One region of the Clostridium sp. DMHC 10 genome, then DNA from elsewhere that is predicted to be linked to it. Evidence: a T-box and tRNA genes for the amino acid it is inferred to sense, from the RefSeq annotation. Region 1 holds a T-box; the other holds one or more tRNA genes.
The links. The T-box of region 1 lies ahead of metG (methionine--tRNA ligase). A T-box ahead of a tRNA ligase gene usually reads a tRNA of that ligase, here a tRNA-Met.
Positions count from the first base shown of each region.

Region 2: it has a tRNA-Met gene. The T-box ahead of metG (methionine--tRNA ligase) is inferred to sense a tRNA for this amino acid. The anticodon was not compared.

Region 1 is NZ_LGVB01000015.1:2,170,862-2,187,077, reverse strand. Features, by position in the region: gene AGR56_RS12595 (sensor domain-containing diguanylate cyclase) at 1-894, opposite strand, end outside; gene AGR56_RS12590 (zinc-ribbon domain-containing protein) at 1,171-1,344, shown strand; gene AGR56_RS12585 (ECF transporter S component) at 1,388-1,951, opposite strand; gene AGR56_RS20360 (hypothetical protein) at 2,133-2,288, shown strand; gene AGR56_RS12580 (phosphatase PAP2 family protein) at 2,633-3,601, shown strand; gene AGR56_RS12575 (peptide chain release factor 3) at 4,090-5,685, opposite strand; partial or broken gene AGR56_RS12570 (Cof-type HAD-IIB family hydrolase) at 6,374-7,243, shown strand; gene AGR56_RS12565 (glycine betaine ABC transporter substrate-binding protein) at 7,319-8,890, opposite strand; gene AGR56_RS12560 (betaine/proline/choline family ABC transporter ATP-binding protein) at 8,883-10,016, opposite strand; gene AGR56_RS12555 (TrkA C-terminal domain-containing protein) at 10,288-10,914, opposite strand; gene AGR56_RS12550 (Nramp family divalent metal transporter) at 11,017-12,276, opposite strand; gene AGR56_RS12545 (cold-shock protein) at 12,429-12,626, shown strand; gene metG (methionine--tRNA ligase) at 12,787-14,736, opposite strand; T-box leader at 14,793-15,043, opposite strand; gene AGR56_RS12535 (3'-5' exonuclease) at 15,299-15,913, shown strand.
Region 2 is NZ_LGVB01000015.1:610,454-626,669, forward strand. Features, by position in the region: partial or broken gene mazG (nucleoside triphosphate pyrophosphohydrolase) at 1-638, shown strand, start outside; gene AGR56_RS04800 (HU family DNA-binding protein) at 734-1,009, shown strand; gene AGR56_RS04805 (RNA-binding S4 domain-containing protein) at 1,382-1,636, shown strand; gene yabP (sporulation protein YabP) at 1,696-1,992, shown strand; gene yabQ (spore cortex biosynthesis protein YabQ) at 2,003-2,362, shown strand; gene AGR56_RS04820 (septum formation initiator family protein) at 2,481-2,762, shown strand; gene AGR56_RS04825 (S1 domain-containing RNA-binding protein) at 2,819-3,229, shown strand; tRNA gene AGR56_RS04830 (tRNA-Leu) at 3,538-3,627, shown strand; tRNA gene AGR56_RS04835 (tRNA-Met) at 3,638-3,713, shown strand; tRNA gene AGR56_RS04840 (tRNA-Leu) at 3,727-3,816, shown strand; tRNA gene AGR56_RS04845 (tRNA-Met) at 3,827-3,902, shown strand; tRNA gene AGR56_RS04850 (tRNA-Met) at 3,907-3,983, shown strand; gene spoIIE (stage II sporulation protein E) at 4,632-7,022, shown strand; gene tilS (tRNA lysidine(34) synthetase TilS) at 7,357-8,745, shown strand; gene hpt (hypoxanthine phosphoribosyltransferase) at 8,745-9,281, shown strand; gene ftsH (ATP-dependent zinc metalloprotease FtsH) at 9,365-11,173, shown strand; gene AGR56_RS04875 (formate--tetrahydrofolate ligase) at 11,519-13,189, shown strand; partial or broken gene AGR56_RS04880 (type III pantothenate kinase) at 13,205-13,986, shown strand; gene dusB (tRNA dihydrouridine synthase DusB) at 13,991-14,956, shown strand; gene greA (transcription elongation factor GreA) at 15,111-15,584, shown strand; partial or broken gene lysS (lysine--tRNA ligase) at 15,600-16,216, shown strand, end outside.

The sequences.
Region 1 (16,216 bases):
ACTTGCATCATCTATATATATTACTATCTCTTCTCCACCATATCTGGCTATTTCATCTTTTTTCTGGTCAATATTCTTAGATAATATTCTCGCAGTTTCTATTAAAACCTTGTCTCCAAATTGATGTCCATAGGAATCGTTAAAGCTTTTGAAGAAATCTATATCCACCATTACAATTGCGAAACTTTTCTTAGGATACTTTAACACTTTTTCCTCTATTACATCAAAGAAGTGTTTTCTATTACTTATTCCAAGCAAGGCATCCCTAATTGAAGCTTCCTTAATTCTTTTATAAAGAATATTATTTTCTATAGCAATACCTATCTGATTAGCAATTGCTGATATAAATTTTATGTGACCATGTCCAAAAAAATCAAATAAAGTATGCTCAACAACTATATAGCCCATAAATCTATCCCTTAAAGTTATAGGCACTCCTATAACAGAATGTATGTTAAGTTTACCTTTAAAGCCATTAAATATTGGTTCTCTCGAATTTATGACTATGGGATCTTCTGATCCAAGCAGTGAAAAGATTGTATTTGCTATTATATTATAATTTGCTACCTTGATATTACAAGCCTTAACAATAAAATCTCCCTTAGCTTCTTTTAGATATATGGTTGAATATGTAACTCCCAAAATTCCTATAATCATATCATTAATCATTGGTATTAAATTATCATCACTTATATTGGAGTTTATATACTTGCTTACTTCTACTACATTAGTAAGTACATCCAGCTTTTTTTCTAACTCTGTATTTTTTTCGCTCATTGTTTGTATTTGTTTTTCAGCAAAGTTTTGATAAGTGCTAAATTCTTGTTTTAGCTTTAAATACTTTTCATAGAGTTCTTCATGATTTTCCACATTAATCTCCCTTTTCTTAATCAAAATAACTACATCACCATATCTTATTACAGCCCTATCACATATATATTATTATATTAAATTCTGCAATTTATCACAAAATCCTTTATTGCCTTACTAATATTTTACCATTAATTGTACTCTTATTATATTGAATTTTATCTATTTTGTGATATAATAACATTATATTTATATTATTAGGTTAATTATCAAGGTATTGTTTTATTGACTCCTTAAATTTATAGGAGATAGAAACTTTGTCCAAGATTAATTATTCCTATGGTTTAAGGAGGATTTATCATGGCAGATAAAGTAATTGTTTGTAAAGATTGTGGAAAGGAATTTACTTTTACAGAGGGTGAGCAGGAATTTTATAAAGAAAAAGGATTTGAAAATGATCCTGTAAGATGTCCTGAATGCAGAAAAGCTAGAAAAAATAAGAGAAATAGTTTCCACAAAGATTTTTCTAGATAGTAAAAGAGAGGTTATCCTCTCTTTTTATTTTAGCTTTTTTAACCTAGCTTTGTTTTATTATATTAGCTTTTTTAATTATTTTACTTACTGGTACAGCTATTATTATTCCCACTACTACTTGAGCTACGTCTGGCGCTATATGAGTTGCTTGTATAAACCAAGCTTGGCTCCAAGGAAAGTTCATTAAATAATGATCTAATACCACTCCAGATAAATAATAAGCTCCTATCATCCATATTCCACCAAGAATAAAACCAAATATATTGTTAATCATACTTTCACCTTTATAATCATTTCTATATGCAATACTAGCTGCAATATAAGCCATTCCCCCTTTTATAACAAGCGTAAATGGCGTCCACATAGGAGCTGTTGATAATAAATCAAATAATCCCATTCCAATAGCCGAAGCTAAAACTGCATTTCTTCTTTTAAAAATTATAGCGGCTATAAATATCATGCTATCTCCAACATGTACAACTCCTTTATATCCAAGTCCAACTGGTATACCAGTAAGCTTAGTTGCTACAAAAACTATTGCGGCCATAACCGATATTTCAGCAATATCTCTTATACTATACTTTGTGTTAGTAACTCTCTGTTCCATTTATTTATCCTCACCTTACCTTATTATTTACAAATGAATTCATTTAATAATTATATTATAATTTTATAAATGTTATTGCAAATGTATCCATACAATTTTATGAATATTAATTTTTATAATACAAATACTATAGTTGATTTACTTTGAAAATGACATAATTTCTAGAACAGGAGATGATTTCATGAATATATTCAGATGGATTTGCAGTTTCAGTTTTTTAATATGGATTTCAGTCTTAATAATAGGAACAGGAATTAATGCTATAAATGTATTATTATCTATATCAGCATTTGTTTTCATTGTAGATGCTATGCTGCATGAAAGAAAAAGTTCATAATTAAATTTTTTCATTTCAACGGCTGTTGTAAAAATTTTTTATAGTATTAATTTCTTTTCTTATTTTACAACAGCCTTAATTTTAATTAATTCCATTATATTACATATAGTCTTTATGGAACTTAATGTAAATTCAATTATAAAAATGGTTAATGTAATCAAAGTGTAAATATTTGTTACTCATCTGTTAATTCCCCTACTAAATCCCGTATTTATCCCAAATTTTTAAGCATATTTGTTTTATTTATACTAATTTCCACAATTCAATAGTCAAATTTTATTGCTATTTTAGTTAACTTTACATATTTAATATGTTATAATTTACTCTGTCATGGAGGTGAATTAATGTTAAGTTTAAACAGACAAGCTACATTAAATAATTTTAAGAAGATTTTTAACTTTGTAGAAGAATATTATCCTATAATTATCGGAACAATACTTTTTATAAATACACTACATGTTTATTTGGTTAATGCAACTCCTGGTTATAAAGTTATTGCATCAATTTATTGGTTTATCTTTCTTACTGCATATAAAGACATGAGAAAAGATGTTAAGTGGCTTCCATTTATTCTTCTTTGTATACCACTTGCAATTTTTTTATGGTATATAAATAAAAATGGCTATGCAATTTGGGGACAAATGCTAAACCTAGAAAGAAAACTTAAAATAGTCGTAGATTTTAACCCTATATTTAAAAAAATACCTTTTAATAATGGTGCCATTTTTAGAATGTATAAAAGCGATAACTTAACTTGGTTTTTTAGGCTAGTTTATAATAATGGTTTTATACTTCCACCAATGATATGCATATTAAGATCTGCAATAATACGAGATTATAAGAAAATGATTAAATATATTTGTTCTGCTCATGTATTTCAAATTTTCCTTATAAGCCCATTTTATATAACTTTTCATCTTCAAGAAGTATGGTTCGTATTAGGTGAACCTGATGGTCTTGCAAGACATTTTCATTCATTCGCCGAAAAGTCTGGTACTGCACTTAATTGTTTTCCATCAATGCATACTTCTATAGCTTTTGCAGCATTTTTACTTGTTTTGCGTGAAAAGGATAAATTATTTAAATGTGTATGGGGATTTTTCTGCTTAAGTGTTATTTACTCAACACTATATCTTGAAATACATTGGGTACTTGATGTATTCGGCGGTTTGATTTTAGCATACTGTTCTGTTAAATTAACAGATTTTGTTATTGGAAAGATGCAGAAAAAGGTACAGCCTCTACTCGATAAATACTACTACAGAAACAATACTTCAGCTTTTGAAATAGACAACAATTCTATTTCATCTTAAGAAATTACGAAGTAACAACGCTTCGTCGCGTTAAAAAAATCCTATAAATCTAAGATTTATTAGGATTTTTTTAAATCGTTCCTTCAGCATTGTTACTTCGCTCCTACGGTGGTACAAGGAAAAAATTCCTCCGTGCCTACAGAATTTAGACGTGAATCTTTATAATGTATTATTTATGCTTTTATTGTTAAAACTTATTCTCAGCGTATTTTTCGTAAAAAAACTGAGAAAGCTTTTACCTAACCTCCAGTTATATAAAGTAATAATATAGCAGAACAGTTTAAATAAAGGTCATAAATCTTGGAAGCTTTTAATAATTAGCCTCTTAGATTTATGGCTTTCATTTAATATCTTTCAATAGAGTGAATCACATGGCTTCGCCCAAACCTCCCAGCTTAATATGACTAATTTATTAGTTTTTCCTCTATTATAGTGAGGACTAATTTATTGTTCTCAAATCACATGGCTTCGCCCAAACCTCTATATGTTTACTCATCACTTTTCGCGACACCGGATAATGTTAAACCTTTGTTATGCTCAAGTGCCCATCCTATTGACCATTCACTTTGGAATAGCAAAAGATTTCTATCTTTCATATCTTTTACACGTTTGGTATCTGAAGTTAACGTTAAATCGTCCATGTTTACATCTTCATTTTCTATCCATCTTATGCTTTTATATGGAAGCATATCCATTTTAATTTCAACATTGTATTCACTCTTGAGTCTATATTGAAGAACTTCAAATTGAAGTACACCAACTACACCAACAATTAATTCTTCTATTCCTATATTTGTTTCCTTAAATACTTGTATTGCGCCTTCCTGTGCTATCTGTGTTACACCTTTAATAAATTGCTTTCTCTTCATTGTATCTATTGTTCTAACCCTTGCAAAATGCTCTGGCGCAAACACTGGAATTCCCTCAAACTTAAATTTATCGCTGCTTTCACAAAGTGTATCTCCTATACTAAAAATTCCTGGATCAAACACACCTATTATATCACCAGCATAAGCCTCCTCTATTATTTCTCTATCCTGTGCTAAAAACTGCTGAGGCTGTGTAAGTCTAATTTTAGTATTTTTCTGTACATGAAATACTTCCATGCCCTTTTTAAACTTACCAGAACAAATTCTCATAAAGGCAATTCTATCTCTATGTGCTTTATTCATATTTGCCTGTATTTTAAATATAAAAGCTGAAAACTTTTCATCAAATACATCTATTTCACCTTTATCAGATGTTCTTGGAAGAGGTGGCGAAGTTAATTTTAAAAATTCCTCAAGAAAAGGCTTAACACCAAAGTTAGTAAGAGCACTTCCAAAAAATACAGGAGTAAGTTCACCTTTTCTTACTTTCTCTATATCAAACTTATCACCAGCAACATTTAATAATTCTATATCTTCTATAAGCTTATCATGAAGTGAATCACCTAGTAGATCTCTGAAAATATTATCATCTACATTTCCTTCTAATGCTTCAACTTCAGTTTGACCATGATTTCCACCATCAAACACTTGTACAAGCTTATTTTCTCTGTCATATACTCCTTTAAAATCTTTACCTGAACCAATTGGCCAATTAATAGGATAAGACTTTATTCCAAGTTCATTTTCAATATCCTGTAAAAGTTCAAATGGGTCTCTGCTCTCTCTATCCATTTTATTTATAAAAGTAAATATAGGTATTCCTCTAAGACTACATACATTAAATAGCTTTTTAGTTTGAGCCTCTATACCTTTAGCAGCATCGATTACCATTACCGCACAGTCGGCGGCCATTAATGTTCTATACGTATCTTCACTAAAATCCTGATGTCCTGGAGTATCGAGAATATTGATACAATACCCTTCATAATTAAATTGCATAACGGATGAAGTTACAGATATTCCTCTTTGTTTTTCTATTTCCATCCAATCTGAAACTGCGTGCTTTGAAGCTTTTCTTGCTTTAACAGAACCTGCTAGCCTTATAGCTCCACCATATAACAATAACTTTTCTGTAAGAGTTGTTTTTCCTGCATCTGGGTGAGATATTATAGCAAAAGTACGTCTTTTTTCTATTTCATTTATAAGATCAGCCATTTTTTCTCTCCTTTACATATAGATAAACCATTTCAACTGTCAAAATCAATTTACAGCATAATACTCAGAAGACAGCATTTTAGTACAAATTAATTTCGAAGTTTCAAATGGTTTATCTTTATTTCATTACAACAAAAAAGCCTGAATCAATACAGACTTTAATAAAGTGAAAACACTGTGAAACTTAATCTGTATGTGCTCCAAAATACCAATATTTAATGGATCATGGTACATATATAGATTGTAGTTGAACTAGTTTCACTATATATCTATATAATAATTCTAAATCAATGCAATCTCAATTTAATATTCATCTCCTAATTAATTACGATTCAGCATCAACTAAATTTTCTAGCTAAACAAAGTAATTATATCAGTTTATTATTTTTTTTCAATAAAAAAGATTAGTAAACGTGCACATTAAAACTTTGGGGTTATCTTAGCCTTATATATGATGATATAATATTATTATGTAGAAACATGCAATTTAACTTTAGCAGTTTAAAAATATTGCTAAGTAACAATGCTTCGTCACATTAAAAAAATTCTACAAATCTAAATGGTAATTTTAAGCGATTATTTGCTTAATGTATAGAAGGATAATGATCATGCACGGGGTTTGGGATGTAAGCCCATTATCCTTCTTTAACTTGTATTGCGCATATATATATTAGCCCAAACCTCATGTATGTTCACTTTCAATATACGAAAATCTTATATTAAATTAATTGGAGGATTTGCTATGTACAAACTAATTGCACTTGATATGGATGGAACTCTCCTGAAAGACGATAAAACAATATCTAAAGCGAATTTTGACGCAATAAAAACAGCGAAAGAAAATGGATATAAAGTAGTTCTTGCTACTGGAAGACCAGCAAAAGGAATTGAAAAATATTTAAAGCAACTAGATTTAATGGGAGATGACGATTATGCAGTAGCCTTTAATGGTGCTGTAGTTCAAAAAACAAAAACTGGCCATATAATAGCTGAGAATTTAATGAAATATGAAGATTTACAGGAAATATACGATTTAAGCTTAAAACTAAACTTAAATGTTCATACACTTACTACCAATGAATGTATTACTCCAAAAATAAACCCTTACAGCGAGCGTGAAGCTTACATGAATAACCTTTCTCTCATTGAAAAGCCATTTGATGCTATTGACAGAAATGAAAGCATAATAAAAATAATGCTTGTAGATTCAAAAGAAAACTTGGATAGAGCAGAAAAAATTGGTACCTCAAAAAATTTCATAACAAATATACTGTTGTGAGAAGTGAAGATATTTTTCTAGAATTTTTAAATAAAAAAAGTAGACAAGGGATTTGGGGTAAGCCTTTTAGCCAAAAATCTAGGTTTGAGCCCTGATGAAATTATATGTGTAGGCGATGCTGGTAACGATATTGCTATGGTAAAGTATGCAGGACTTGGAGTCGCTATGGGCAATGCTTTTCCAGAAGTAAAAAAAATATGCGACTATGTTACAAAATCAAATGAAGAAGACGGAGTAGCTCATGTAATTCATAAGTTTATGTTGAGCCAAGCATCCTAAAAAAATATGACGAAGTAGCAGTATCTTGAAATATTAAATACTGTTACTTCGACTAAACTGAAATCATTGAAGAAATTATTTAATAAGCCCTTTGCTTCTTAAGAAATCATCTGCAACTTTTTCTGGTTTTTCGCCACTATCCACTCTATAATTTAATTCTCTCATTTCACTATCAGTTATCTTATCCTGAAGCTTTTCTAACACACCTTTGAGTTTAGGATATTTCTCTAATGTTTCTTTCTTTACTAAAGGAACTGCATAATAAGGTGGAAAAAAGTTTTTGTCATCTTTAAGAGTTTTTAAATCAAACTTTTTAAGAAGCCCATCCGTTGAAAAGGCATCAGTAACTTGAGTTTCGTTTTTATTAAGTGCAGAATATCTAAGTCCTCCATCAAGTCCCTTCGTATTTTTGAAATTAATATTATACGTTTTTTGAAGTCCTAAATATCCATCAGCTCTATTTAAGAACTCCATGGTACTTCCTAATGTAAAGTTATTACTCATCTTCGATAAATCTGATATTGTATTTATATTATATTTATTGGCAAGTTCTTTTTTCATAGATAAAACATAAGTGTTATTAAAACCAATTGGTTTAAGCCACTCCATATTATATTCTTTATCAAAATAATCTTTTACCATGTTATAAACCTTATCTTTATCTGAAATACTATTTCGTTTCATTATATCCACAAGTCCTGTTCCTGTGTATTCAACATATAAATCCACATCACCACTTTTCATAGCGCTAAAGACAACATTGGTTCCCCCTAAGTTCAACTTTTTTTCTACTTTATAATCTGTATCATGTTCTATAAGTGATGCAACCATATTTCCAAGTATAAGCTGCTCATTAAAATTCTTAGAACCTATTACTATAACTTTTTTATTTCTAGAATTATAAAATGCAACACAACTCACCACAACTATTATCACCGCAAGTACTGCAGCTAAAATTTTATTAAACTTTCTATTTTTAATCTTTCTCCTCTTGATTTTTTCACCCTTAGAAATTCTAATTCCTTCTGGAACAACATGTTCTTCAACTTTTCCTATTATAAAATCTAAAAATAAAGCAAGAAAACAAGCTGGAATTGCACCTGCAAGTATCATATAGTTATTTACTGTCTGCACCCCTGAAAATACTAAATATCCAAGACCACCTGCGCCAACAAATGCTGCTATTGTCATAAGTCCCACTGCTGTTACAGCAGATATTCTTATACCTGACATTATAATTGGCATAGCAAGAGGAATACTTATTTTTAAAAGGATCTGGCTTTTTGTAAGCCCAACCCCTGTAGCCGCTTCTATTATAGGCGCATCTATATTTATAAGTCCTGTATAAGTATTTTTTATAATTGGGAGCAGAGAATATATAACTACCATTATTATTGATGGTTTACTACCTATTCCAAACACAGGAATTAAAAATCCTAAAAGTGCTAAACTTGGTATTGATTGAGCTATATTAGCAACTGCTATTACAGGAGTAGAAAGCTTCCTTACTCTTGTTATTAAAATACCTAGTGGAACCCCTACAATTATTGAGACTAAAACTGCAAATATTGTGAGTTCTATATGCTGCAAAAATAGAGTGAATATTTGGTCTTTTCTCTCTAATATAAAATTAACAAAATTACTCAAAAGCTTCCACCTCACCTTCAATAAACTGAGTAGTTAAAACTGACAAAAGACTACTTTTAGTAACAAGTCCAACTAATTTAGATTCATCATCTGTAACTGGGACGTATCCTATCTTTTCATAACGCATTTTCTTCATAATATTTACTATTGATTCCTCAGCATTAATTGTTATAATATTTCTGTTCATAATTTCGCTAACCCTTATATTTCTGTCAATGTTTCTTCTTATATCCTTTAAGGTAACAAGTCCATCTAGCTTACCTTCCTTATCTAATATTAGCAAGCTATCAACATGACTAGACTTCATTATCTCCAAGGCTTGAAGCACAGTTCTTTCACTTCCTGACTTTACTGGATCCTTTATCATTATATCTTTAACCTTAATTAACTCAGGTTGATTCCATATTCTATTCTCACCAACAAAATTCTTAACAAAATCATTTATAGGATTTTTAAGTATTTTATCTGGTGTATCATATTGCATTACTGAACCATCTTTCATTATACAAATTCTATCTGCTAATTTTAATGCTTCATCCATATCATGAGTAACAAATACTATTGTCTTCTTGAAAGTTTGTTGTATATTAAATACCTCATCTTGAAGCTGATTTCTTGTTATAGGATCTAATGCACTAAATGGCTCGTCCATAAGTATTATTTCTGGATTCATTGCAAATGCTCTAGCTATGCCTATTCTCTGCTGCTGGCCTCCACTAAGTTCACTCGGATATTTATCCATATAAACTGAAGCTTCCATGCCAACCAACTTCAAAAGTTTTTCTATCCTATCATCTATTTCATTCCTATCAATTTTTTCCAGTGAAGGTATAAGCATAATATTCTCCCTAACCGTCATATGTGGAAAAAGACCTGTTTGCTGTATTACATATCCAATGTTTCTTCTAAGCTTAATTATATTTTCATCTTCTATCCTATTTCCATTAATCAATATTTCACCTGAACTTTGCTTAATAAGCCTGTTTATCATTTTCAATGTCGTTGTCTTTCCACAGCCGCTAGGTCCAATAAAAGTTATAAATTCTCCATCATTTATAGTAATATTTACATTCTTTATTATTGGTTTTCCTCCTATACTTTTACATACGTTTTTAAATTCTATCATCTAACTCCTCCTTTTCTACAGATAAACAACTTTTTTTTTTTTTTTTTTTATTTTAAAGTTGTTTCTTTGATTATAAAAACTTCTAAATACTATACCCACATAATATTAAAACAAGCAACTTGTTGCAAAGTAAGAGTTGTTTCTTTAATTATATTATAATATATTAGTTATGTAAATAGCAATATTTTACATGTTTTTTTCTAATAAAAATAAATCTTAAAATAAAATGCCATAAAACCATTGTTCATGGTATTACGGCACTTTATTTTCATTAATTCTCTTTATATAAAAACTTTCTTAAACGATAGTAACTCGTTTCATCTCCTATTGCTATAATTGTATCCTTATGTTCAAAAGTAGCATAAGGTCCCGGTGAAAGTATCAGTTTTTCACCACGTCTTATTGCTATAATTGTAGCACCTGTATTCTGCCAAAACTTTGTTTCAGATATACTCTTGCCTACGATTTCCATATTACTATATATTTCAAATTCAAAAGGAGTAAATGGATCACTCTTGCTAAATCTACTTGAGTAATCTACCAATTCATTTATTACGCTGTTTATTTTTCTTTCATACTCATCTTTTTTATGTATTAAATTTTCGACCTCCTTTTTTAAAGACTGCATAGAATCTATTTCTTTATATTTATCGATAAACTTCAAACAATTATCTACTGATTTTATTGTAATTCCACTACCTTTAACAACTTCAACTATACCCATATCACTTAATATAGCTATAGCTCTTCTTATAGTTTCAGGTGACACATTATATTTACTTGCAAGAACAGACCTTCCATATAATTTATCGTCAACTTTAAGATCTCCATCCACTATTCTATTTGCAATATCAATTGCTATTTTCTGATAAACTGGTTTAACTATAGATTCAGCCATTTTTTATTGTCAGAATATGCTCTGACTTATTCCTCCCATATCTAAAAGTTTTTATGCATACTTAGTATAAATCATTATATTAATGGTGTAAATATATAGTTTTCATCTAAAAGAAGTAATTAGCAATCCTATATCTAATCCTGTAACAATTATTCCTATTATTATGAGAAGTGATTTATCCAACAAACTATTTACAAATTTGCCCATGACCTTTTTAGATGAAGTAAGATATATTTGGGTAAATATAGTTATTGGAAGCTGTATACTTAAAAGCATTTGAGAATATATTAACCCCTTAAATGGATCTGTTATAAAAAATATTACAACAGCTGACAATACAAGTGTTATTAAAACACCAACTTTTGTATGACTATCCTTTATATCATATGGCTCCTTGTATATACCTGCAAATATACTTCCTCCTGCCATTCCAGCTGTAACCGTCGATGATATACCCGAAAATAATAATGCCACTGCAAATATTATTGAAGCACGACTTCCAAGAATAGGCCTAAGCATACTTTGTGCTTGAGTTAATTCATTAACTTTAATACCACTTGAAAAAAATGTACCTGCTGCAAGTAATATCATTGAACTATTTATTGCCCAACCTACAAGCATGGAAAAAATTGTATCAAAGAATTCGTACCTAAGCTGTTTTTTTATAACTTCTTCTTTTTGTATATTCCACTGCCTACTCTGTATAATTTCAGAATGTAAAAATAAATTATGCGGCATAACAACAGCTCCTAAAACACTCATTATGATTGGCATTGACCCTACAGGTATTTCTGGCTTTATAAAACTAATAGCAGCAATCTTCCAATCTATATTTACCAGTGTAATTTCTAATATAAATGAAATTCCTATAATTGAAACAAAACCAATTATCCATCTCTCAAGTTTTTTATAAGAATTTGAAAAAAGCATCCACATTACAACAAATAACATTATCAAAGTTCCTATTTTTATTGGAATTTTAAAAAGCATATTTAAAGCTATTGCTCCTCCCAAAAGTTCTGCCATAGCTGTAGATATTGCTGCCCCCACTCCACTAAATAATATAAATCTATTTAACCCAGGTTTCACGTTTTTTGTAGTTGCTTCTGATAAACAATCTCCTGTAACTATTCCAAGATGAGCTGCATTGTGCTGCAATATTATAAGCATAATAGTAGAAAGTGTTACCATCCACAATAACTTATATCCATAATCAGCACCAGCTGATACATTGGAAGCCCAGTTTCCAGGATCTACAAAACCTACGGTGACAAGAAGTCCAGGACCTACATATTTTAAAAAATCTCTAGCTCCAAAACCTGGCTTATGTTCTCCTTTAAATATATTAAATTTATGCTTCATAAAATCACCTCGTAAAAATATTGCTTTCTACTTTTATTATAACAGTATTTTAGTATTATTTATAAATATATGTATATAATCTAAATTTATAGTATATACTATTAATTAGATGAATGAATTTTCATTTTATATTTTATTTTGGAGGTCTTTATATGGTAGGAACAGTTAAATGGTTTAATTCTCAAAAAGGGTTTGGATTTATTACAACCCAGGAAGGAAATGACGTATTCGTACATTATTCAGGTATTAAAGAAGATGGATTTAAAACTCTTGAAGAAGGTCAGGAAGTTGAATTTGATGTAACTGAAGGTCAAAAGGGTGAACAGGCGATTAATGTAAAAAGACATTAAGCCTTTAAATATATAATCTTCTAAATAAAATCCTCTACAATTAAATTTAATTATAGAGGATTTTATCAATCAATTTTATCAGGAATATATGAGACATTTTCCTTTCTTATAAATATAATAAAATTCCAGAGAGTTATGTATTCTCTGGAATTTATTATACTTATCTTACCACACTTCCAGTTGGAAGCTCACCATCTATAGTTGCTGCAAATAATTTGCTGTCATCTTCATTAGAAGCAGCAAGTATCATGCCTTGTGATAATTCTCCTCTAAGTTTTACAGATTTTAAGTTAGCGACAAGTATTACAGATTTTCCAACTAATTCTTCTGGCTTATAAAATTTTGCTATTCCTGATACCACCTGTCGTTCTTCTCCACCCAAATCAACTTTGAGTTTGAGGAGTTTATCTGATTTCTTCACTGGTTCACACTCCAACACCTTAACAATTCTAAAATCAAGTTTTTCAAAGTCTTCTATTGTTACTTCAGGTTTTATTGGTTCAGCCTTTGCTTCCTGTCCTTGTGCTGCCTTTTTCATCTGCTCTTCCTTTAATTTGTTAAGTTCTTCAAGCGCTTTATCAAGGTCTATTCTAGGAAATATTACATTTCCTTTTTTAACTTTTGTTCCTGCTCTTGTTCCATCAAAGGCAGAAAGACTATTCCAAGTTGCAGTTTCAATGTTAAGTTGAGCGTTTATTTTTTCACTTGTTTCAGGTAAGAAAGCAGAAAGTACAGTTGATACTATTCTAAGTGTTTCTACTAAATTATATAAAACTGTTCCAAGCCTCTCCTTTTTAGAAAGATCCTTAGCTAAAACCCATGGTGCTGTTTCATCTATATATTTATTTGCTCTTTTTATAACATCCCATATATGATCAAGTGCCTCAGGTATCTTTAAATCTTTTATGTCTGCATCAAGCTTTTCTGGAAGTCCAAGTGCCAAATCTATAAGTTCATTGTCTAGTTCTTCCTTTTCTAAAGGTGGTTGAATAATTCCATCAAAATACTTTTCAAGCATAGCCACAGTTCTTGAAACTAAATTTCCAAGGTCATTTGCAAGATCAGAGTTTATCTTCTTTATAAAAATTTCGTTATTAAAAAGTCCATCTGCTCCAAATGGTATCTCATGTAAAAGATAATATCTTACAGGATCTGTGCCAAAATGATTAACTAATAATACAGGGTCTACAACATTTCCCTTTGATTTTGACATTTTCCCCCCATCAACTAAAAGCCAGCCATGGCCAAAAACCTGTTTTGGAAGTTCAAGGCCGAGAGCCATAAGCATAATTGGCCAATAAATTGTATGGAATCTTATTATATCTTTTCCTACAAGATGAACATCACAAGGCCAATACTTTTTAAAGTTTTCATCATTTTCACTTCCATAACCAAGAGCTGTTATATAATTTGAAAGCGCATCTATCCAAACATAAATGACATGTTTTTCATCAAAAGTAACTGGTATTCCCCAATTAAATGATGTTCTTGAAATACACAAATCTTGAAGTCCTGGCCTTAAAAAATTATTTAACATCTCATTTTTTCTTGATTCAGGTTGAATAAAATGTGGATGATCTTCTATATATTTTATAAGTTTATCAGCATATTTTGACATTTTAAAGAAATATGCTTCTTCCTTAGTTTTTTCTACAGGTCTTCCGCAGTCTGGACACTTACCATCTTGAAGCTGAGTTTCAGTCCAGAAAGATTCACAAGGTGTGCAGTACCAGCCTTCATATGAACCTTTATATATATCTCCTTGATCATAAAGTTTCTTAAATATTTTTTGTACAGTCTCTACATGATAATCATCTGTTGTCCTTATGAATTTATCATAGCTTATATTCATCATTTTCCATAAGTCTTTTATACCTGCAACTATTTTATCAACATATTGTTTTGGAGTAACTCCTTCTTTTTCTGCTATCCTCTGTATTTTCTGTCCGTGTTCATCTGAACCTGTTAGAAAAAATACATCATAGCCCTGAAGTCTTTTAAATCTTGCAATAGCATCTGCTGCAACCGTTGTATACGTGTTTCCTATGTGTAATTTTGCAGATGGATAATAAATCGGTGTTGTAATATAAAATGGTTTTTTTTCTGACATTGTAAAAGCCTCCTCTAAAATATAAAAACCTCTAAATAAAAACTTTTACGTTTTTATTTAGAGGCGAATTCACGCGTTACCACTCTATTTTATTTTTATCTCACGACAAAAATCTCACTAAGTGACTCATAAATTCATAATTTATTTTATCACCCTGCATTTTAACGTATGCTTACGTAATACCCTACTAAATTTCAGATATTCTGCTCCGGGTCCATGTTCATAAACTTTTACACCACTGAATTTCACCATACATCAGCTCTCTTTGCATGCGTCCATTTATTACTCTTCCCATCAATGCATTTATAGATTATATATTAGTACATAAACTTATTATTGTCAACTATACATTATTTTATACTAATTCGTAATATATATTTTTTATATAAAACACCATAATTATCAACAGAATAACGTACAGTTAAGAGACAATTAATATGGAATTCATCACATAGTATTTTATTTTTGTTACTTGCGCTTTACTTAATATTTGATGTCAGTTCTTTTTTGTTTTATAATACTAAACTATACAATAAATTTATAATAGGAGTTCTGATAAAATATGAAGATGATATTTTTTGATACCGAAACAACTGGTTTAAGACCAGGCAACATATGCCAGTTAAGCTACATCCTAGTAGATACAAATATAAAACCAAACAAAACCATTGGAAAAAACATATTTTTTTCCGTAGATTACGTAGAGCCAAGTGCAGAAGATGTACACGGCTTCAGTGTAGAAATTTTAAACGAATTGAGCGGCGGCAAGTTTTTTAAAGATAATCTGGAATTTTTCTTAGACGATTTTAAAACAGCAGATATACTTATAGGTCATAATGTTAATTTTGATATAAAATTTTTAACTCACGAATTGGCTTGCTGCGGAGAGATTTTTAACCCTAACCATATCTTTTGTACCATGAACTATTACAAAAACATATGCAAAATAATAAATAATAATGGAAATTATAAAAATCCTAGACTTGAAGAAGCTGTAAGATTTTTAAATATAAACTCATCTCATATTAAAGATTTAAGTAAAAAGCTTTTTCAAGGAGACGGCAATTTCCATGACGCTAGATTTGATACTACAGCTACTTATTTACTAGTCACTGAAGGAATTAAAAAAGGTTACATTCCCCAAAGATACTTCTCAAAAATTGTTAAAACCTCTTAAACAGGGCAAATAATATCAAAAAACTTCGTTGTAAATAAATGTAAAAAGCAAATATTTATGCAAAAAAAATTCTAATGTTATTTCTCAAAACAGTAGAATTTTTTATTATGTCATAATTTATAACTAACAAACTTATTTTCATTCGTCCTTTTTGCCATAAAATTCAAATATAATCCGTTTAATGCCAATTAAAAGCTTTTCATAGTACATTATATTTTAAATTTTGGATAATTTATAAACTTAATCTTGTAATTGTAAGCTCATGAAACAATATGCGTATTTTGTTTCATAAATATGTATATA
Region 2 (16,216 bases), 1.6 Mb from region 1:
GACGATAATATGGTTATTGAAGAACTTGGAGATGTACTTTTTCAGATAGTTTTTCATGCTCAACTTGGAAAAGAAGAAGGAATGTATAATATCAATGATATAATATCTGGTATATGCAGTAAAATGATATATAGGCATCCCCATGTATTTGGAGATTCAAACTGTGAAACATCTTCAGACGTAATTAAAAAGTGGGATGAAATAAAGAAAAATGAGCAAGGATTAAAATCTCATACTGATGAATTAAAACATGTACCTAAAATTTTGCCAGCACTTATGAGGCAGATAAGGTTCAAAAGAAAGCTGCAAAAGTTGGATTTGATTTGGACAGCATTGAAGGTGTATTTAACAAGGTTTTAGAGGAGTTTTATGAGGTAAAAAATGAATATAATGCTAGCAAAAAGGATAGAATATTAGAAGAAGTTGGAGATTTAATATTTTCTGTAGTAAATGTTGCTAGATTTCTTGACATTGATAGTGAGTTTGCATTAAATTATACTATAGATAAATTTATAAAACGCTTTGAGTACATAGAAAACGAAGCTTGTAATAATAACTTGAGATTAGAGGACATGACATTAAAGCAAATGGATGATCTTTGGAATAAGAGCAAATCAATTGAAAAAGACAAAATTTAATAAAAATATCTTTCGAAAGAAGGATTTTTATAATTAATGCAGAATATGCTAATGTATAGTTAAGCATACTCTTAAAATTTAAGGAGGTAACAAAAGTGAATAAAGCAGAATTAATAGCTAGTATAGCAGAAAAAGGAAATTTAACTAAGAAAGATGCAGAGACAGCATTAAAAGCATTTATAGAAAGTATTGAAGAATCTTTAGAGAAAAATGAAAAGGTTCAATTAGTTGGTTTCGGAACTTTTGAAACTAGAGAAAGAGCTGAAAGAAAGGGTAGAAACCCAAGATCAAAAGAAGAAATAACAATACCAGCGTCTACTGTACCAGTATTTAAAGCAGGAAAAGAATTTAAAGAGAGAGTAAATAAATAATAAATTTAGGCACAAATTAAAAATCCCGGTTAATCCGGGATTTTTAAGTATAATCCTACACGAGGTTTGGGCGGAGCCATTATCCTTCTAGAACAAGAAATAGGCACTCATAAAAATACACGAGGTTTGGGCGGAGCCATTATCCTTCTTACAGTCAGATAAATCTTAAAACTTAATGATGCTCAGCTTTGCTGAACGAAATAAATATAGGTGATTTTAAAAGTTTGGAATAAGCATTAATAAGATTTTAAATTTTCTATGGTGAAATGAAAGAAAATTATTTTTTATTGCGCATTGTGTATTGTAAACTGAATTAAATATGGTTTCACTGAATATTTGTTTAAATCATATAATAACGATTGGGAGGAAAAAATGAGACTAGATAAATACTTGAAAATTTCAAGAATAATAAAAAGAAGAACTGTTGCTAAAGAAGCTTGTGAAAGTGGAAGAGTATCTATAAATGGAAAGGTTGCAAAACCAAGTACAGAGGTGAAAGAAGAAGATGTAATAGAAATTAGATATGCTTCAAAGGTATTAAAAGCTAAAATTTTAAATATTTCAAGCCATGTACTTAAAGAAGAAGCAAAACAAATGTATGAGGTAATATCAGGTGAAGAAATTTAGGTTATAACTTGCGAATATTCTACATATATATTAAAAAGTAGAATAGGAGGTAATCTGGTATGGAATCAAAAAAAGAATCAAATACTGATAATAGTAAGAAAAGTCTTATGACTATAGAAAATAGAAAAAAGCTTTTATTGACAGGTGTGAGTGAAGTTGTCAGCTTTAATGATGAGCAAATTATACTTAATACTAATGTAGGTTCACTTGTTATTAGAGGAAGAGAACTTAAAATGAATAAATTGGATGTACAAAATGGAGATATAGTTATAATTGGAGTAGTCAATTCCTGCGTATATAACAGCAATGAGGATAAGCATAATAAAGATAGTATTTTGTCAAGATTATTTAGATAGGTAATAAATTATGATTTTGACTATATATGATCAGTTTGTTTTTTTATTATGCAATTTCATAGCAGGAATTGTAGTCGCAGGACTTTTTGATTTATATAGAGTTATAAGAAATATAAAAAAAGTAAATAGAATTTTGGTTTTTATACAAGACATAATATTTCTTATTTTATGCGGATTTATTGTATTTGCATTCTTATTGTATACAAATGAAGCTTACATAAATATTTATGTATATGTATTTATGATATTAGGAATAATTTTTTATGTTAAGGTAATAAGCCGTGGGTATGTAAAGGCTGTTGATACTATAATAAGAAAGTTAATGAAACTTACTAGAATTATTGTAAATTTTATAATTTTTCATTTTTGAATCAATATTCTTAAATAAAAAATAAAAATTAGTTAATAAATAGCTTGAATAAATCTAAAAAAGCTTTTAAAATGTATATATGGGTATTAAGTTTTAACTCTAGAGGAGAGTTTTATTTATGAGTAAAAAGTCAAAACTAAAAATTATAATACTTATGGTTTTTATTATAAATATAGGATATATATTTGTTAATCAAGAACTCACTATGTTAAGAATAAAAAATGACATAAAGACTAAACAGGAAACCGTAGATAAGCTTAGCAGTGAGAATAGAAAATTACAGGATCAAATTAAACTTACTAAGACTGATAAATATACTGAAAAGCTCGCAAGGGAAAGATTGGGTCTTATAAAAGAAGGTGAAACTCCTGTAATGGATTCAAGTGAAAAAAATAAATAGCTTAATAAATTATAATTAACATACACAATATAAAATCAAGGAGGAGTCTTTTTAATATGACCTTAAAGGCAGGAAGTATTTTAGAAGGTACTGTTGTTAATATCACCAATTTTGGAGCTTTTGTTGAAGTAGATGGAAAAACTGGACTTGTTCATATATCCGAGGTGGCAGATTCATTTGTTAAGGATATAAGAGAATATTTAAAGGAAAAGGATAAAGTAAAAGTTAAAGTTCTTTCCGTAGATGACAATGGAAAAATAAGTTTATCGATAAAACAAGCTTCTGCACCTAAGAAATCAGCAAGACCAATTGAGATAGATTGGGTAAAGAAAAGTAAGCCACAGCCAACTGTTAATTTTGAGGATAAATTATCAAAATTTTTAAAGGACAGTGAAGAAAAATTTCAGGATTTAAAGAAACATCAAGATTCTAGAGCTAGAGGTTATAGAAAAAATTCAAGTAATTAAGATGGCTTTTAAAGGGAAGCATATCTATTTAAGAGGGTTTAATACCCTCTTAAATTTTGCCTTAAATTAATATATGTATATAGGAGGATGTGAAAAAAGGTATTCTATAGGTTTTACTATACAGCACATAAAGCCTTATGAGCGGCTCGTAAAAAAGAATACCTATATTTTTCACATGCTCCTATAGATGAACAACTTGAAACTTACAATTTTTGGGTTTCTTAATAAATAAATAAAAAAGTTTAAAAATGTTGTTGACAATAGTCTATGTATCATATATAATAAATATTGTCGCTGATGAGTGACATGCCGAAGTGGCGGAACTGGCAGACGCACAGGACTTAAAATCCTGCGATGCTAATCACATCGTACCGGTTCGATTCCGGTCTTCGGCACCAAATAATATATCGCGGGGTGGAGCAGTTGGTAGCTCGTCGGGCTCATAACCCGAAGGTCATAGGTTCAAGTCCTGTCCCCGCAACCATTAGTTTTTATATGCCGAAGTGGCGGAACTGGCAGACGCACAGGACTTAAAATCCTGCGATGCTAATCACATCGTACCGGTTCGATTCCGGTCTTCGGCACCAAGTAGCATATCGCGGGGTGGAGCAGTTGGTAGCTCGTCGGGCTCATAACCCGAAGGTCATAGGTTCAAGTCCTGTCCCCGCAACCATTATGGCGGAATAGCTCAGCTGGCTAGAGCATTCGGTTCATACCCGAAGTGTCGTAGGTTCAAGTCCTATTTCCGCTACCAAAAGACTGTTTGAATAAAACAGTCTTTTTTTATGTCCTTAATTAGAAGCACAATATATATGAACAACTTGAAACATAGAAATTATAAGTGCCAAATGTATTCTGTTAAATTAAAATTTAACTCAATGCACAATTCACAGTTCACAATGCACAATGAAGGTAGATTTACCTTTTGCTACGCTCAGGTAAATCTTAGAACTTGATAGTGTCAGTTTCGCTGAGCACTATATTTTAAGCACCTTGAGCATATTAAGTTTTTGGATTTTTCGAAGCATAGCGGAGAAAAATCGTCCTTCATTGTGAACTGTGCATTGTGCATTGTGAATTGCGTCAACTTTCAGTTTAACAGGATTAATTTGGCATTAGTCATTTTAACCTTTCAAGTTGTCTATCTATGTATATGTACTTTAAAATACTAAAATTTCACATGCAGCACTGTAAAAAAAGACGTAAAATACAAAAATAAAAAATCATGTTTAGTCATAATGTAAACTTATAGTATTTTATATATAGTAAAAATAAGTAAATAAGTATTGTAGGGATAAATGTCTTAAAAAAAACTTTTTGAATAAACATCAATTGACAAACATTTCCAGAACACTTTGATATAATTAACCTAAATTGTTTGTTATGGGTGGTGGATGTTATAATGCAATACGATAGCAATGTATTAACTTATGAGAGGGTTGCTAAGGAAAATAAAAAAGATACTAAAGTTAATAATGTAAACAAAATATTCATGATAAAACTTATACTATTTGCAGTGAGTTCGTTTTTTATAAGTAGGGTTGTAATTGTAGATTCTATGGCTCCGTTTGGAATTGCTTTTACAATTGTAATTTTAAATTTTAAGTTTGATAAAAAGATAGATACGGTATCGTGTATTTCATCTGCACTTGGATATATTTCTATTCATAGTGAACTTAAGGATTTCCATATGTATGTAATATCTATTTTAATTATGGGGGTTATATCCTTTACATTAAGCAAAATAACAAAGATTAAAAAACTGATTTTTATGTTTTCAACTATTTTTATAGAATTTACTATTTTTAAGTTCTTAATTTTAAATTTAACTATTGAGTCTGCCATTTTATTTTCTTTAATACAAGTGGCTTGTACCGTATCATTATATTATATTCTGAATTACTGTATTATATGTTTCGATAATATTAATTCTAGACATCTTTTTTCAAATGAAGAAATCATAAGCATGGCTATAACGATTTCTATTGCCATTTCAGGTACTAAAGGAACTGAACTTTTTGGTGTATCAATAAGAAACACATTATCGATGCTTTTTATACTAATTCTCGCATATGTAAGTGGAAGTGCAGTAGGAGCAGCATCTGGTATAGCTTTGGGTGCAATAGTTGGTATGAATACAGATAATATGCTTGTGTATATAAGTGTATTTGGTATAGCTGCATTAATAGTAGGAATTTTTAAGGAATCAGGAAAGCTAGTATCTGGAGCATCATATGTTATTATTTTGTGTATATTAATTTTATATTGTAAGGATCATGGAGATTTAAATTTTATAGAGGTTTTTTTAACCAGTGCAGCATTTGTAATAATACCAGATAAGGTTTATGAAAGAATTAGAAGTGAAATTAGCTGGGATAAAAAGCAGGAAATTATAAATGATAATTATATTGAGAAAATAAAGAATATTTTTGTGAATAGACTTGATAGTTTTTCTGAAGTTTTGTTTACAATGTCAAATATACTAAATAATTTAGCAGATAATGATAAACTTGCACTTAAAACTAAAAGCTGTGGACTCATTGAAAATCTTGCAGATAGGGTATGTGGAAGCTGTAATATGAGAAGTATATGTTGGAAAAGGGAAACTTATTATACTTATGCAGGATTTGAAGAACTTATCCAAAACTACCAAAATAATATATTCAAAATTCCTAAAGAGATAGAAAAGAAATGTATAAAGAGAACAGCACTTATTAAAAATACAGAAGATATAGTTAATAATTATATTATCAGTGAAATGTGGAGAATGCAATTAAGCAAAGGAAGAGAAATTATGTCCTCACAGATAAATAACATGGGAGGATCTATTAAAGAAATATTATCTGAATTTAAAAGTGAACTAAAAATTGATAGTGATATGGAAAGAAAGCTAATAAAAGCTTTAAGCAAAAATAATGTTGAGTTTAAAGACTTAATATGCCTAACTTCTAAAAATGATAAATTAATGATAAAAATGACTATGCCGGCATGCGGAGGAAGGCAAATTTGTGTTAAGGATGTACTGCCTATTATAAATAGATCAGTAGAGAAAATTATGTGTGTTGGAGATGACGGCTGCAGTATATCTCCTGAAAATAATTTATGTACTGTAATATTTGAGGAAACTCCTAAATATTATATAGCATCATATGTTAGTAGAGTTTGTAAGAATGGTGAAAAACAAAATGGAGATAGTTATAGCTTTGGAAAGACAAAAGATGGAAACTATATGATGATAATAAGCGATGGTATGGGATATGGACCACAGGCACAGCGTGAAAGTAAAGCAGTTGTGGATTTAATAGAAAAGTTTACAATGGCAGGGCTTAATCAAAATACGGCTATAAATGCTGTTAATTCTATTATGACCCTTAAATTTAATGAAGATGAAAAATTTTCAACAGTTGATCTATGCAAGGTAGACCTTTATTCTGGTAATGCTGATTTTTTAAAGGTTGGTGGAGTTAATAGCTTTATAAAGCGTAAAAATAAGGTTCAAGTAATTAATTCAAAGACATTACCCATTGGTGTACTAGACAAAGCAGATATTCAAATTACAAGTAAAAATGTACAAAATGGGGATGTAATAGTTATGATAAGTGATGGAGTAATGGATTGTAAGAAAGAAGATACAGGCGAAGCTAAATGGATTGTAGATTTTTTAAGTAAATGTGACGGATCTAAACCTAAAGAACTTGCAGATGTGATTATAAATAAAGCTTTAGAATTTTGCAATGGAAAGGCAGAAGACGATATGACTGTAATAGTAAATAAAGTATATAATTTATATTAAGTATAAAGTAATTTTTAAAATTGTGGTATAATGAAAAAGCAATATGCATACGTGAAAGTGCATGAAAACTTTAAAAGCTACTTTTGATGTTTTACAGGTAATTTATAAACATTAAGAGTACGGAGTATAGAGTACAGTGAAGGATGATTTCTCTTCCTTACATCAGAGAAACCTAAAATTATAAAAAGATGATGTTAAGCATGTTGAATGAATGCAATTGTGCATTATCTCAAAATGATGTTAGCAGTAAGTTTTAAGATTTTCTGTGTTAACAGAAAAATCATCTATCACTGTACTCTGTACTCTCTACTCTGGTTAAGTGGGAGTGTTATTTTTGATAAATAAGGTTATAGAAACTATAGAAAGAAACTCTATGTTTAATAAGGGAGATAGGGTCGTAGCCGCTGTTTCTGGAGGCCCTGATTCTATTTGCCTTCTTCATCTTTTAAATTCTATTAAAGATAGGTTTGGCATAGAAATCTGCGCAGCTCATGTTAATCATTGCCTAAGGGGCGCAGAAGCCGATGAAGATGAAGGGTTCGTAAGAGCGTTTTGTAAAAAACTACATATAGATTTTTATGTAAAAAGAATTGATGTAAATAAACTTGCTAAAGAAAAAAAATTATCTAGTGAACTTGCTGGAAGAGAAGCAAGGTACGATTTCTTTGAAGAAGTAAGAAAAAAGTTTTGTGGAAATAAGATAGCAATTGCACATAATGCCAATGATAGGGCTGAGACAATCCTTATGAGGATAATAAGAGGTACTGGATTGGATGGGATGGTAGGTATAAAACCAATAAGAGATGAAGTCTTTGTAAGACCACTTATAAATATAAGCAGAGCTGAGATAGAAAAGTACTGCTTTGACAATGAGATTTCTCCAAGAATAGACAAGACAAATCTTGAGAGGTTATATACGAGGAATAAAATTAGATTAGATTTAATACCTTACATAATGAGTAATTTTAATGAAGATGTAGTGGCATCCTTGAATAGATTAGGTGATATTGTAAGCATCGATAATGACTATATGCAAAAAATTGCAGATAAAAAATACAATAATTATTGTTATCGTGGTAAGAAAAATATTATAATAAAAAAAGAAGCTTTTTGTGAGCATGAAGCTATTTTGTCAAGGATACTAAGAAGAGCCATAAGTGAGCTGACTGGAAATGTATATAATATTGAAAAAAAACATATATCAGATGTAATTCATATTGAAAAAATAGGAACAGGTAAAAAGGTTGATCTCCCTAATAATATTGTTGCACGCAATAATTATGGAGATATTTGTTTTGAAATTAAAGAAAATGATATTATGGATAGTAAGAAAATATATGAGGCAAGCATAGAAAATTTAGATGTAATATCGTTTGGTGGTTTTAAATTCGAATTTACGCTGCTAAAGAGTAAAGTTAGCGTAAAACTAAATCAAGATGATTATGTGAAGTATTTCGATGTGGATAAGGTAGGAAAAAGTATAAACATAAGATATAGAATTGATGGTGATAAATTTAAGCCCCTTGGCATGAAAAGCTATAAAAAGCTTAAGGATATATTTATTAATCTTAAAATACCACGTGAAGATAGGATAAAAATTCCACTTGTATGCTTTAACGGAGAAATAGGATGGATTGTAGGGCATAAAATAAGTGAAGATTTCAAAATAGATGATAAAACAAAAGCAATTTTAAAAATAAAAGTTGAAAGAGAGGATAACTAATGAGGGAAGACATTGAAAAAATATTGATTGATGAGGAGCAAATAGGTAAGAAAATTAAAGAAATTGGTAACAATATAAGTAGAGACTATAAAGGAAAAGATCTTATACTTATAGGAGTGCTAAAAGGTTCAGTAATGTATATGGCTAATCTTGCTAAAGAAATAGATATTCCATGTACAATGGATTTTATGTCAGTATCAAGTTATGGTAATTCCACAACTTCATCAGGAGTAGTGAAAATATTAAAAGATTTAGATGCTAGTGTTGAAGGAAAAGATGTATTAATAGTAGAAGATATAATAGATTCAGGAATTACTCTTAAATATCTTCAAAAATATCTTAGAGCTAAAAATCCAAATAGTGTAGAAATAACAACACTTTTAAATAAGCCAGAAAGGAGGAAGGCTGATATAGATGTAAAATATATAGGATTTGAAGTTCCAGATTATTTTTTAGTTGGATATGGACTTGATTATGCTGAAAAGTATAGAAACTTGCCTTACATAGGTATTTTAAAGGAAGAAATTTATAAATAATTAATATATATTTTATTGTAAACAAAAATGTGTTGTGATACAATCTTAAAATAACTAACTATACATAGAGAGGGGGGCCTAGAGTGAAAAAAATTTCTAGTGCTACGGTCTGGATTGTAGCAATTATATTGTTTATTGCAGCTATATTTGCGTTGTCTCAACAAGGAAAAAGCAGCAATATAATAAGTTTTAATGAATTTCAAAAAGAATATACTCAGAATAATATAAAGAGCTTCCAAATGAAAGATGATAAGATGACAGTTGATGGAAAACTAAAGGATGGAAGAACTTTTGAAACAGTTGTACCACTTGAAAGATTAGATCAATTTCTTTCAGATCATCCTAATAATGGAGAAGTTGAAGAGTCTTATGTACCTCCAACAAATGTTCCAGCTTGGTTTAGCTGGATACCCAATATACTACTCATATTAATGATGGTAGTACTTTGGGTTATGTTTATGCAGCAAGCCCAAGGTGGTGGAGGAAAAGGTGTCATGGGTTTTGGAAAGAGTAAAGCTAAAATGACATCACCAAATGATACGAAAAAGCGAATAACCTTTGAAGACGTTGCAGGCGCCGATGAGGAAAAGGCAGAACTTGAAGAAGTAGTTGACTTTTTAAAGCAGCCTAAAAAATATATGGAAATGGGTGCAAGGATACCTAAAGGTGTTCTTTTAGTAGGACCACCAGGAACTGGAAAAACTTTACTTGCCAAAGCTGTTTCTGGAGAAGCAGGAAGACCATTTTTCAGCATATCTGGTTCTGATTTTGTTGAAATGTTTGTTGGTGTTGGTGCTTCAAGAGTAAGAGATTTATTTGAACAGGCAAAGAAAAATGCTCCATGCATAGTTTTCATAGATGAAATTGATGCTGTAGGTAGACAGAGAGGTGCAGGACTTGGTGGTGGTCATGATGAAAGAGAACAGACACTTAACCAACTTCTTGTTGAAATGGATGGTTTTGGAGTAAATGAAGGAATAATTGTGATTGCAGCTACTAACAGACCAGATATACTTGATCATGCGCTTTTAAGACCTGGTAGATTTGACAGACAGGTTTTTGTAGGTGCACCAGATGTTAAAGGCAGAGAAGCAGTATTAAAAGTTCATTCAAAGAATAAGAAACTTGATCCTGATATTAAACTTGACGTACTTGCCAAAAGTACACCTGGCTTTACAGGAGCTGATCTTGAAAACTTAATGAATGAAGCAGCACTTTTAGCTGTTAGAGATAAAAAAACTTCAATAGGAATGACTGAACTTGAAGAAGCAGTTAAAAGAGTCATAATGGGACCAGAAAAGAAGAGTAGAGTAATAGATGAAGAAGATAGAAAACTTACAGCTTATCATGAAGCAGGTCATGCAGTTTTAGGAAGATTACTTCCAAATGGAGATCCTGTTCATCAAGTAAGTATAATTCCTAGAGGTATGGCTGGTGGTTATACAATGCATCTTCCAGAGAAAGATAGTTCTTATATGTCTAAGAGCAAACTTCTTGATGAGATGGTTGGTCTTCTTGGAGGAAGAGTTGCAGAAAAACTTGTAATTGGAGATATAAGTACTGGAGCTAAGAGCGACATAGAAAGAGCAACAAGTATTGCAAGAAAAATGGTTATGGAATATGGTATGAGTGAAGAACTTGGTACTATTAGCTTTGGTAAAGATCAAGATGAAGTATTTCTTGGAAGAGATCTTGGAACAAATAGAAACTTTAGTGAGGAAATTGCAGCTAAAATTGACAGCGAAATCAAAAAATTTATTGATGATGCATACATGAGCGCTGAGAAGTTACTTAAGGAAAACATGTCAAAGCTTGATGGTGTGGCAAAAGCACTTCTTGAAAAAGAAAAAATTGAAGCTGATGAGTTTGAGGAGATATTCCAAAACAGTTAATGCAATATAGGACTTTAAAAAATAAAATTCATTTTTCGTATTAGAATGAAGAAAAATTTTCGTAGATGAAAAAATAGTGTTGAGAGAACAATTTAATAAATTTTAGAGGGTACATTTTAAAAAGACTTAGAAATTTCAATCTGTTTGAACCACAGTGAGTTATTGAAAATTTGTTAGGATTTTTAATGTACCCCTTTAGATTTATAAATTTTATTTAATGTGATGAAACATTATTTTTTTACACTTATTGTGATATAATTAAAAAGTGATTTTTGATAAAGCTATAAAACGAAGGGAGGTTCCGCTGTTAAATATATATTGTTAGGATAACGGCGGTGTTTATTTATGAAAACTGATATTGAAATAGCTCAAGAAGCTAAAATGGAACCTGTAGTTAAAATTGCTAAAAATATTGGACTCACAGAAGATGATATTGACTTATACGGTAAATATAAATGTAAGATATCACTTGATGTTTTACAAAAAAACAAGGACAAAAAAGATGGAAAGTTAATACTTGTAACAGCTATAAATCCAACTCCGGCGGGAGAAGGAAAATCAACTGTAACTGTTGGACTTGGTGAAGCATTGTGTAAAATGAATAAAAACACTGTAATTGCATTAAGAGAACCATCGCTTGGACCTGTATTTGGAATTAAGGGTGGAGCAGCTGGCGGTGGATACGCGCAAGTGGTGCCAATGGATGATATTAATCTTCACTTTACAGGAGATATGCATGCTATAACTTCAGCAAATAATTTACTATGTGCTGCTATAGATAATCATATTCATCAAGGAAATCCTTTGAGAATAGATCAAAGGAGAATTGTGTTTAAAAGAGTCATGGATATGAATGATAGAGCACTTAGAAGTATAGTTGTAGGCCTTGGCGGAAAGGTTAATGGATTCCCAAGAGAAGATGGGTTTATGATTACAGTAGCATCTGAAATCATGGCAATATTATGTCTTGCAAATAATCTTATGGATCTAAAGGAAAGAATGGGGAATATACTTGTAGCCTATGACCTTGATGGAAATCCTGTATATTGTAAGGATTTAAGGGTTCAAGGAGCAATGGCTCTTTTAATGAAAGATGCTATAAAGCCTAATTTGGTTCAAACACTTGAAAATACTCCAGCAATAATACATGGAGGACCTTTTGCTAATATAGCTCATGGATGTAATAGTATATTAGCTACTAAAATGGCATTAAAACTTGGAGATTATGCTGTAACAGAAGCAGGTTTTGGTGCGGATTTAGGAGCAGAAAAGTTCCTGGATATAAAGTGTAGATACGGCAATCTAAACCCAGATTGTGTTGTTATAGTTGCAACAATGAGAGCCCTTAAGCACCACGGAGGCGTTGCTAAGAATGAATTAAATACGCCTAATGTTGAGGCTCTTAAAAAGGGTATTTCAAATCTTGAAAAGCAAATTGAAAACATTAAAAAGTATGGTGTGCCTGTAGTTGTTGCTATAAATAAATTTATAAGTGATAGTGATGAAGAAGTTAAATACATAAAGGAATTCTGCAGTAAGCTAGGAGTTAAAGTTGCGCTTGCCGAAGTATGGGAAAAAGGCGGAGAAGGTGGACTTGAACTTGCAAAACAAGTAATAGATGTACTTGAAAAAGAGAAGAGCAATTTCAAATGCTTGTATGATGAAAAGCTTAGTATAAAAGAAAAAATGAATATAATAGCAAAAGAAATATATGGTGCTGATAGTGTTGAATATACAACTCAAGCAGAAAAACAAGTAAAAGAAATAGAAAAGTTTAATTTGGATAAACTACCTATATGTGTTGCAAAGACGCAGTATTCATTATCAGATAATCCATCACTTTTAGGAAGGCCAGAAGGATTTAAAATAACTGTAAAAGAAGTAAGGGTATCTAACGGAGCGGGATTTATAGTAGTGCAAACAGGAAATATAATGACTATGCCAGGACTTCCTAAAATACCAGCCGCTGAAAAAATGGATATATTTGAGGATGGTTCGATAGTTGGATTATTTTAAGGAGTGTAAATTATTGTGATATTGGTTTTAGATGTTGGAAATACAAATATAGTTTTAGGAGTATATGATGATAAAAAACTTGTAGCTGAATGGAGACTCGCAACAATGTCTGTAAGAACAGCTGACGAATATGGAATACAGGTTTTAAATCTTTTTCACCATGATAAGCTTAATCCAGATGATGTTGAAGGTGCTATAATTTCTTCAGTTGTTCCTAATGTAATGTATTCTCTCGAACATATGATAAGAAAGTATTTTAAAATTTATCCAATAGTAGTAGGACCTGGAGTAAAAACTGGAATAAATATAAAATATGATAATCCTAGAGAAGTCGGGCAGATAGAATAGTTAATGCTGTGGCTGCCCATGAATTATATAAAAGATCTCTTATAATAATAGATTTTGGAACAGCTACTACATTTTGTGCGGTTAGAAAAAACGGTGACTATCTAGGTGGAGTAATATGCCCAGGAGTAAGAATATCTTCAGAAGCATTATTTCAAAAAGCTGCAAAGCTTCCTAGGGTAGAGCTTATAAAGACTCCTAGTTTAATTTGTAAAAATACAATATCTAGTATGCAAGCAGGCATTGTCTATGGATATATAGGTCAAGTTGAATATATAGTGGAAAAAATGAGTAAAGAACTTATTGAACTAGGAGAAGAAAAGCCATTTGTAGTTGCAACTGGAGGACTCGCTAAACTTATAAGTGAAGAATCGGATAAAGTTGATGTTATTAATCCTTTTATTACACTTGAAGGACTTAGAATAATTTATGAAAAAAATAGAAGTAGGTGATTTTTTGAAAATATCGGGGCTTGAGTTTGAAAATAATGTATTTTTAGCTCCTATGGCTGGTGTTACAGATATTGCCTATAGAGAAATATGCAGAGAAATGGGATGCGGACTTACTTACACTGAAATGGTAAGTGCCAAAGCTCTATATTACGGAAGCGAAAAAACAGAAGAGCTATTTAGAATATCAGAAGAAGAGGGTACAGCTGCTGTTCAAATTTTTGGTAGTGAACCTCTTATTATGGCAAAATCATGCGAAATATTTAATAAAGACAATAGAATATGTATTATTGATATCAATATGGGATGTCCAGCACATAAGATAGTAAAAAATGGTGAAGGTTCAGCACTTATGAAAAATCCTAAATTGGCAGCTGAAATAGTAAGAGAAGTAAAAAAAGCTACTTTTAAACCAGTTACGGTTAAGTTTAGAAAGGCATTTGATGAAAATAGTATAAACGCAGTTGATTTTGCAAAGATTATTGAAGAAGCTGGTGCAGATGCTGTAACAGTTCATGGGAGAACAGCTGTGCAAATGTATACGGGAAGGGCCGATTGGAATATTATAAAAGCTGTAAAAGATAATGTAACTATTCCTGTAATAGGGAATGGAGATGTATTTTCTCCAGAGGCTGGACTTAGATTGGTTAATGAAACAAACTGTGATGGAATTATGATCGCAAGAGGTGCGCTTGGAAATCCATGGATATTTAGTCAAATAGGGGAAAATATAAAAAATGGAACATATTCGCATCCAAGTGATGCAGAAAAAATAGATATGTGCATGAAGCATTATAAAACAGCCCTAAAGTATTATAATAAGAACAGAGTTGTTCGAGAAATGAGAAAGCAAGTAGCTTGGTACATAAAAGGAATAAAGAACTGTACAGAGATTAAATGTGACATCAATACAGCTAAGACCAGTGAAGAGGCAATAGAAATTTTAGAGGAATACAAACAAAATTTATTATAAATATTGTAATTAAAAATTAAAAATGGAATAAATATATTGTAATATACAAATCAATATTGACAATAATAAGGTGCTGCTTTATAATAACTTAAATCAATATATTTATGAGGGTTTAGACTTTAATCTTATGTAAAGGGGAGAATTATAATGAGTGATGGAAAAAAAGTATGTCATTACTTATTCAGGAGTAAAAAAATTAGAAGAAGAATTACAGTATTTAAAAACTACTAAAAGAAAAGAAATAACTGAAAAAATAAAATTAGCTCTTTCATTTGGTGATCTAAGTGAAAATTCTGAATATGATGAAGCTAAAAATGATCAGGCATTTCTCGAAGGAAAAATAGCTCAAATAGAGAACATGCTTAAAAATGCCGTAATTATAGATGAAAGCGAACTTAAGAACGATGTTGTGAGCGTTGGATCAAAAGTTAAAGTAATGGATTATGAATTTGATGAAGAGGTTTTATTTTCAATAGTGGGTTCCGCTGAGGCTGATCCTATGGAAAATAAGATATCAAATGAATCTCCAGTAGGTAGCTCTCTTATCGGCAAAAAAGTTGGAGATGTTGTAGAAGTTCAAGTTCCAGATGGCGTGAATAAATACAAAATATTGGACATAACAAGATAATTTGGAGGTGTAGTAATGTCAAATGAAGAAAAGCAGTTGACAAAAGACGAAATTAAAAGGAGAAAGCTTGAAGCAAAAGCTGAGGCTGAAATGAATGATCTCTTAAGAGAGAGAAGACAAAAGTTAGAAGCGCTTCAGGCACAGGGTAAAGATCCTTTTGATGTATATAAGGTTGAAAGATCACATACGTCAGAACAAATAAGAGATGATTATGATAATTTAGAAGGAAAAGAAGTATCTGTTGCTGGAAGACTTATGTCTAAAAGAGTTCATGGAAAAGCAGGATTTTCTGATATATATGATAGATATGGAAAGATACAGTTATATATAAAAATAGATGATGTTGGAGAAGAAAAGTTAAAAGAGTATAAGACTTTTGATATAGGAGATCTCTTATCAGTTAAGGGTAAGGTGTTTAAAACAAAAACTGGTGAGATAACTTTACATATAACTGATTTTGAATTAGTAGCTAAGTCATTAAAACCACTTCCTGAAAAGTTTCATGGACTTAAAGATCCTGATTTGAAATATAGACAAAGGTATGTAGACTTAATAATAAATCAAGATGTAAGAGAAACATTTATGAAAAGAACAGCAATAATAAAAGCAATTAGGGAATTTTTGGATAATAA